One region of the Ochrobactrum vermis genome, then DNA from elsewhere that is predicted to be linked to it. Evidence: riboswitches for the same ligand, from Rfam matches in the RefSeq annotation. Region 1 holds a riboswitch; the other holds the start of a gene.
What was found. A riboswitch is a leader RNA that binds a small molecule or an ion and turns the genes downstream of it on or off. The one in region 1 is predicted to bind thiamine pyrophosphate.
Positions count from the first base shown of each region.

Region 2: linked by a shared signal. The riboswitch ahead of thiD (bifunctional hydroxymethylpyrimidine kinase/phosphomethylpyrimidine kinase) and the one ahead of thiB (thiamine ABC transporter substrate binding subunit) in region 1 are both predicted to bind thiamine pyrophosphate.

Region 1 is NZ_PCOC01000001.1:2,348,439-2,352,622, reverse strand. It holds gene thiQ (thiamine ABC transporter ATP-binding protein) at 1-33, opposite strand, end outside; gene thiP (thiamine/thiamine pyrophosphate ABC transporter permease ThiP) at 30-1,655, opposite strand; gene thiB (thiamine ABC transporter substrate binding subunit) at 1,652-2,656, opposite strand; TPP riboswitch at 2,699-2,813, opposite strand; gene CQZ93_RS11695 (thiamine diphosphokinase) at 2,920-3,567, shown strand; gene CQZ93_RS11690 (YMGG-like glycine zipper-containing protein) at 3,711-3,995, shown strand; gene CQZ93_RS11680 (ABC-F family ATP-binding cassette domain-containing protein) at 4,164-4,184, shown strand, end outside.
Region 2 is NZ_PCOC01000001.1:243,692-247,875, forward strand. It holds gene CQZ93_RS01120 (thiazole synthase) at 1-248, opposite strand, end outside; gene thiS (sulfur carrier protein ThiS) at 250-447, opposite strand; gene thiO (glycine oxidase ThiO) at 444-1,436, opposite strand; gene thiD (bifunctional hydroxymethylpyrimidine kinase/phosphomethylpyrimidine kinase) at 1,436-2,311, opposite strand; TPP riboswitch at 2,398-2,504, opposite strand; gene CQZ93_RS01140 (putative bifunctional diguanylate cyclase/phosphodiesterase) at 2,811-4,184, shown strand, end outside.

The sequences.
Region 1 (4,184 bases):
GTCATCAAGGCGAATTTCGGCAGTTACATTCATAGAGAAGGCTTTTCCTTTCGGGATGCACGATCTGCGATTATCATCAGTGCGAGGCAAAGCAGCCCGAGAATGAGCGCCAGACCAGCCGCGTCGAATGTGCGATAGCTGCCCATGCGCTGCAAGAGGAGATAGGGCAGGGTCAAAAGTGCGTCACTGCCGAACAGGGCGATGGTGCCGAGGTCACCGAGAGAAAGCGCCATGGCAAAAGCGAAGGCCATGCCGAAAGGTTTGCGGATCGACGGCCAGTCGATGAGCCGGAAACGGTTGAAGCCGCGAATGCCCAACTGCGCGCAAAGCCGGTTGTGACGGCTGGCTGCCGTGTCCCATGCGGGGCGCAGAAGGCGCACGGCAAAGGGCATGGCCATCGCCGCATTGACGGTGACGACCATGAACGGTGCCATCGCAAAAGGATTGGTGAAATGGCGAAGCAGGATGAACCAGCCAGCGCCGATCACGATGGGCGGCATGACAAGGATCAGGCTGGCACCCGTATCGAAAATATTGGCGATCTTACGTTCTTTCATCGCCTCACGGGCCGATACAAGTGCAAGCGATAGAATGACCGAGAGCAGTGCTGCGGAAAAGCCGAGCGCCAGACTGGTGCCGATGGCGCGCCAGACCGTTCTCTCTGTCAGAAGCCGCACGAGATCGGCGGCGAGACCGGAGACGACTACACCTGCAATCGGCAGCGCGACATAGAGGAAGCCTGTTCCGATGATGACGATGTTTGAAATACGTTCAGCCGTGGACGCCTTGCCATAGCGTCGCGGCGTCGCGGAATGGGTGAAGCTTTCTTCGGACGGGCTACCGGTCAGACGGAGAGCCAGAAGGACAAGCAATGTCAATGCAAGCTGCGTGAAGGTGAGCGCGACAGCACGGCCCGGGTCGAAATCGAAATGCAGGCTTTGATAGATCGCAACTTCCAGCGTGGTGGCACGCGGGCCGCCGCCGAGTGTCAGCACTGTCGTGAAACTTGTCACACAGAGCATGAAGATCAGGCTGATCATACCTGGCAGATTGCGCCGGATCACAGGCCATTCGATGAGCCGGAAGCGCGCTCCATTGCCCATGCCGAGCTGTGCGGAAAGCTTCCAGTAATCGGTCGGTATAGATTCATAACCTGCCAGAATGAGACGAACTGCAAGCGGCATATTAAAGAAGATATGGGCGATCAGGATGCCCGTAATGCCGTAAATATCCGGTTGGAATGGATGTCCTGCAACTTCGGACAGATGCGCAATGAAACCGTTGCGGCCGTATATGCTGGTGACGCCGAGCACGGCAACGAGAGCTGGCAGAGCAAGCGGCAGGGCAAACAGGCGCAGAATAAGCTCGCGCCCCGGAAAGCTTGCTTCGGCATAAAGCGCGCGGGCGACCGGAACTGCAAACAACACGGAAAGCAGGCTCGAAGCGATTGCCTGCAGGATCGTGAAGCGGGCAACCCGCCACAGATAGGTGTCGAAATTGGCAGCGGCGTCGAAACCGCCGCTGCCCGCTTCGAATGCCAGCGCAACAAGTGCTCCACCGGCAAGCACGACCAGAAAGACAAGTGCCAGCACACCCGCAGCGGGCATGGCGGGGGATATGACTTTCGATCGGTGCTGTGCCGGGAAGGTCGTCATTTGCTGGTTGCTGCCAGCCATTCATCGACCCATGACTTGCGGTTTTTGGCTACTTCGTCAGAGGGAAAGAGAAGTGTCTTTTCAGGCTTCGGCATTGCGTCGAAGGCGGCTGGAAGAGTGGCGGAGGTCTTGCCTGCCGGGTACATCCAGTTGGTTTCAGGAATTACATCCTGGAAGCCGGGGCCGGTCATGAATGCCAGAAACTTTTGCGCCAGAGGATTTTTTGCGCCGGTTGTGGTTTGGGCGGCAAGCTCGATCTGGAGATAATTGCCTTCCGGATAGGCCAAAGCCTTATAGCGCTCCGTCTTTTCCGCGATCATGTGATAGGCGGGCGACGTCGTGTAGGACAGAACCATCGGAGCTTCGCCCTTGGTGAAGAGACCATAGGCTTCCGACCAGCCAGGCGTGACGGTGAGGATGCGCTTTTGCAGTTTCTGCCAGGCTGCTTCCGCTTCGTCGCCATAGACTGATTTCATCCAGAGCAGCATGCCGAGCCCTGGTGTGGATGTGCGTGGATCCTGCAGCACGATCTTCTGGGAAGGGTCGCCTTCGACCAGCTCCTTCAGGCTCTTTGGAGGATTGGGCAGCTTTTCTGAATCGTAGACCACGGCGAAATAGCCATAATCATAGGGAACGAAGATATCATCCCTGAAGCCGCCCGGAACGCTCACATTGCTCTGGTCGATGCTGCTTGGAGCAAAAAAGCCGGTAGCACGCGCTTCGGTCGTCAGATTGGTATCGAGACCGAGAACGATATCGGCTTTGGTATTGCTGCCTTCGAGTTTGAGACGGTTGAGCAGCGCGACACCGTCGGCGGATGCAATCCAGTCAACTTCGCAGTCGCACTCCTTCTCGAAGTTCTCCTTGACCTTCGGGCCAGGGCCCCATTCGGAAACGAAACTGTCATAGGTATAGACGGTGAGCTTGTCTTTCGCCTGCGCTGAAGGCGCGAGAGCGAGGGCTGCGGAAAATGAAAAAGCCAGCAAAGATAACAGCCGCATCACGGCACTTCCTTTCTTTTATTACAAGAGGATTGAGCGCCGTTTTATGGAGCGTCTAATCCCTCCGCCGGTGCAAACCGGATCAGGTTCAGCGGGTTGGCCGGGATTGCGGCCTCTCAGCCATCCGCGAAAGCAGATGGCACCCCGTTAGAGCGGTTGCGACAATAATCTTTCGCAACAGGAAGGGCAATAATGTTTCGGTGGATTGCAATGCTAGAGAATGCGGGCTTCCGGCGGGGATTTGCCCGTGTTATGAGCGGCTTATGAGCACATTCGTCATTCTCCTAGGCGGCGATCTGGTCGTGACCGATCGCCTGAAACGCCAAATTGCAGGTGCGCGTATTCTCGCTGCCGATAGCGGGATCCGGCATGCTGCCGCTCTTGGTGTCGAACCGGAATTGTGGCTTGGCGATTTCGATTCGGCTTCTGTCGAACTGCGCGCGCAATATAAACACGTGCCGCAAAAGACGTTCCCCTCCGCCAAGGACATGACGGACGGAGAACTGGCCCTTGAGGAGGCCTATATGCGGGGGGCGGATCGGGTGATCCTTTGCGGAGCCTTTGGCGGACAACGCACCGACCACACGCTTCTGCATCTGACCATGGCGACAGCGCAGGCCGCAAAAGGGCGAAACGTGCTTCTGTCCAGCGGTTCCGAGGAAGCCTGGCCCTTGCCGCCTGGAGATTATGTTTATGACTTTCCGAACGGAACGCCGTTCAGTGTGATTAATTTCAGCACTGTTGAAGGCCTTTCGATCACAAATGCGGAGTGGCCGTTAGATAATGTGACACTACCGTTCGGCTCTTCATGGACGGTTTCTAATGTAGTTCGTGGAACACTTCGTGTTGCTGCGCATTCTGGACTGGCGATACTTATCGCCAACTTGGCGATGGAGGAAACACCGCGCTGAGTCCGCTAACCTTATCAATCGAAAGAGCTTGACGCTGGCAGGCGAAACGTATTGTAAATGGGCCAAGCGGGTGTCATCTGCTTTACGCCGAAATTGGGGACGCAAAGTCGGTGATTAGTTCAACTCTTGTAGGAGATGTTTCAATGAAGTCACGTCTTACGATGATTGCTGTTGCCGGCGTGCTCGCGTTCTCGACGGCCGCATGCACGACGAATGAACAGCGCACGGCCGGTTACGGCGTTGGTGGCGCAGCACTCGGTGCTCTCGCCGGTGGCGCAATTGGCGGCAATGGCCGTGGCGCTCTTGCCGGTGCCGCTATCGGCGGTGTTGCCGGTACGCTCCTCGGTGCAGCCCAGACGCGCAATGGCACGCAGTATTGCCGTTATCGCGATCCGTATGGCCGCGTCTACGAAGCACCTTGCCAGTAATAGCTGGGCAAACAATATAGCGACTGATGCAATTCAGTCGGAGAACAGGTCGGGGAAACCCGGCCTGTTTGTTTTTCACGGGTCTTTTCTTGCCGTTCCATTTGACAGAACGGCTTTTGTCGCGGACAAGCAGGGCGGAATTTTCAATCCTGTTTATCGACGAGAACCATGGCACCACCACTCCTTCGC
Region 2 (4,184 bases), 2.1 Mb from region 1:
GCCGTGGTCACCGCTTCGCGGGGCGTGTGGCAGCCTGCCGTATTGGGCAGAATGGCAACGCCCAGTTCGCGGATCAGCGCCCAGAAGTCCTGTCCGGCGCGGGCCTCGCCGCTTTCGCGACGCAGCGATACGGTAACGATCCCCGCCCGCGAGGCGCGCACCGCATCGGCAAGAATAGCGGGCGATGGATATTCCGCCGTGCCGAGCAGCAGGCGGCTTTCAAACGTTTTGCCGTAGAATTCGAGCATCTCAGCCTCCCTGCATCGGGGCCAGAACTTCAATGCGGTCGCCAGCCGAGAGGGTCGCGGTGGCGCGCTCGTCGCTGGCCACGAATTCGCCGTTCAGCGCGGTTGCGACCACCGCTTCGTCGAGTTCGATTTCGGCGAGCAGCGCCGCCAGATTGGCCGCTGCCGTGGTGATGACTTCACCGTTCAGCACGATCGTCATGCATAGTCCTCCACAAATTCGGGCCTGGTTTCGGGCGCGGTCGCGCTCGCAACCGCCATGCGTGCTATCGCCGGCGAGAGCAGGAAGCCGTGGCGGTAAAGCCCGTTGACATAGATGGTTTTGCCACGCCGTCTCACGCGGGGCAGGTTGTCGGGAAAGGCGGGACGCGCATCGACGCCGGTTTCGAGAATTTCCGCCTCGCCAAAGGCCGGATGCAGGGCGTAAGCCGCGCTCAAAAGCTCCAGCGTCGAGCGCACGCTGATGCCACTGCGCTGATCGCTTTCGATCATCGTCGCACCGATCATGTGCACACCGTCGCCACGCGGCACGATGTAGAGCGGAATGCGCGGATGCAGGAGGCGCACCGGCCGCGAAAGGTTGATGTCCCGCGAGCGGACAACCAGCATTTCCCCCTTGACGCCGCGCAGATCCGGCAGTGCATCGCGGGCGCTAAGACCGCGTGCATCCACCACGATATCCGCATCGCTCATCGCTTCATCGGCTTCCGTATTGAGGTGAAAGACGACACCCTTTCGTTGCAGGTTTCCGGCCAGTTCAACCAGTGTCTTGCGCGGATCGAGATGCCCTTCACGCGCGAAGAACAGGCCCTGCCGGAAACGCCCGGCCAGATCGGGTTCCAGCGCATTGATGCGGTCGTGGTCGATTGTGTCGAAGGCTTCCGTGCGGCGGGCGAAACGGCGCAACTCGCTGGCATCGCGGTTGTGCGACAGAACCAGCGTGCCTTCGCGCTTGACGCCGGAGACGTGCTTTTCCCACCATCCGATGGATTCCTGACCGAGCCGCACCACAGGCTCTTCGGCGCTTTCGCCCTCGCACCATGGCGCCAGCATGCCGCCCGCAAGCCACGAACAGCAGTCGGAACCGATCTGCGGGCTGCGGGCAATCACCGTGACGGCATGGCCCTGATCGGTGAACTCGGCGGCGGTGGCAAGCCCGGCGACACCCGCTCCGATGATGGTGACGCGCATCACGCAATCTCCTCTGTTCGGATCGTCCAGAGGTTATGGAAATGATGCACCGGCCCATGGCCGTGTCCGATCTTCAACGTATCGGCGGCGCGGATTGCCCCTTGCAGATAGGCGTGCGCGTTCAGAACGGCTTTCTCCAGCGGCAGGTTCTTGGCAAGCTCTGCCGCAATGGCCGAGGAGAGCGTGCAGCCTGTGCCATGGGTGTTGACGGTGAGGATACGCGGCGCCTCGACGCGCAGCGTCGGCTGATCACGACGCACCAGCAGGTCGACGCAGATTTCGCCTTCCGCATGACCGCCCTTCATAAGAACGGCCTTCGCACCGAGTTCGAGCAAGGCGCGGCCCTGTTCTTCGGCGTCTGCATCGTCGAGCGCAAGATCGCAGCCGAGCAGGCAGGCCGCTTCCGGTCGGTTGGGCGTCAGCAATGTGGCGAGCGGAATGAGTTTCTGGCGCAAAAGCGCGATGGCGTTTTCACTCAAAAGCCGGTCGCCCGACTTTGCCACCATCACCGGATCGACAACGACGGGACCGGAAAAATGCGCAAGGCCGCGCGCGATGGCGTCGATGGTTTCAGGTACGGAAACCATGCCGATCTTCACTGCCGCAACATCGAGATCGCTGAAAACAGCGTCGATCTGCCCTGCTACGATGGCGGGCGGGATATCGTGCACCGCGCTTACCGCGCAGGTGTTCTGCACGGTCACAGCGGCAATGACGCTTGCGCCATAAACGCCAAGTGCGGAAAATGTCTTGAGGTCGGCCTGAATGCCAGCGCCGCCGCCGCTGTCGGAACCGGCAATAGTCACACAGATGGGCACAGACCGCGTCTGGCCATTGTTGGTTTTGGTTCGGGAGAAACTATGTTTCTGGTTCATCGTGTCGTCTCTCATTCCGAACGGAAAAATGAGACGCCATGAACCTTTATGGAGCGTAAGCTCCTGTGGGGATGAACCCCGTCCGCGACGCATCAAACTCCGTTCCCTACGCAGGTATTACCCGGATCAGGTTCAATGGGTTAACGCGAGAACGCGCCTCTCAGCCTCTTGCGAGGCACCCCAACGAATTTTGCATCCATAGGCATAGGCCGGAAGTTTTGAACGGTCAAGCAGTGTTCTGTTGTGTCTGGTACTGCGTCTGACGCGATGAAAACGCGATAATCAGAAAAAACTTATATGAAAGGGCTTTTCATATATGGTTTGTTAAAACCATTAGTCGTAATCTCTCTGCGGGGAAGTGTGCCTGGGTGGCAGTCCTCGCCTGTCGGCTCGTGAACTTGTCTGTTCATGAACACATGCGGAATATGATGTTCCAGTGAAAGGTTTTGTTGGCTGAATTAGCGGACGACACGTGTCGGTGCGGAGCAAGGGGTACATGATGGGGAAGCGGAAAGCCGGTCCGGAACGGGCGGAATGCATCATGGCGAGCACGTCCCAGCAGGATTTCCGTATTCTTTTCACCACCCATCCGACGCCGATGTGGGTCTATGATCCACAAACCCTGGGCTTCATCATCATGAACGATGCGGCCTATGCGCTTTACGGCTACACGCCCGATGAGCTGCCGGGCATGACTGTTCTCGATATTCGTCCACATACAGAACGCGAGCGTATGCTGAGCGCTGTCCGTGATCGTAGCGATCTGGAGCGCCCGGAGCGCTGGCAGCATTTGCGCGCGGATGGCGAAATCATCGAGGTTCTGACCTACGGGCGGGAAGTGCAGTTCGACGGCAGGGAAGCAATTCTGGCTATTGTTCAGGATAGAACGGAGTTGGCGGAAGCCAATCGTCAGGCAAGTCACGCCCAATCCTTACTGGACAGTCTCGTCAATAATCTGCCGCTTGGTGTTTTCGTCAAGGATATGCACGACGGCGGCCGTTATGTGCTCTACAATCAGGCTGCATCAACAGCGAGCGGACAGACGATAGAAGAAGCTATTGGCTCCACCGACCTTGATTTATTTCCCGAGCGCGAGGCTGCTGCTTTCAGCCAGCAGGACCGCATGGCGATGCGACGCCGGGAGGTGTTGAGCGTTGAACGCAAGGTCGCGCGCAAGGATGGAACTTCGCGAACGATGCGGATCATCAAATGCTCGATCCCACCGGTCGAGGACAACGAGCCTCGCTATTTGATTGGGCTTGTTGAAGATATTACCGAACGGCGCGAGATCGAGGAGCGCATGGCACATATCGCCATGCATGACAGCCTGACCGGCCTGCCGAACCGTGCCTATTTTGCGCACCATGTTGAGAGTCTGCTGAAAAAAGGTGGAGATTCTGAACCTTTTGCCTTGTTCTATCTCGACATAGACCATTTCAAGAACATCAACGACAGTATCGGCCATCAGGCAGGTGATCAGCTTCTGCAGGAAGTGGCGCGTCGGCTGAAGCAGATCACGACTTCAGATGAATTCATCGTTCGACTGGGTGGTGACGAATTTGCCATCGTTTATCGCAGCGGAACGCTGGCCCAGATTGCGATGTTCGCTGACCGTATCCTTTCCGCTTTTCAGGATCCGTTCAAACTGGTCGGCAACTCGGAATTTGTCACTTGCAGCATGGGCATTGCTCAAGCGCCGTTGCATGGTGATAACCCGGATGCGCTGATGCGCAATGCCGATCTTGCGCTTTACGCTTCAAAATCAGGCGGACGTCGCACATTCCGTTTTTATCAGCACTCCCTGCGTCTGGCAGCGGAGAAACGCCATGTCATGACCGGCGAGCTTCGACAGGCTCTGCTGGATGAACAGTTC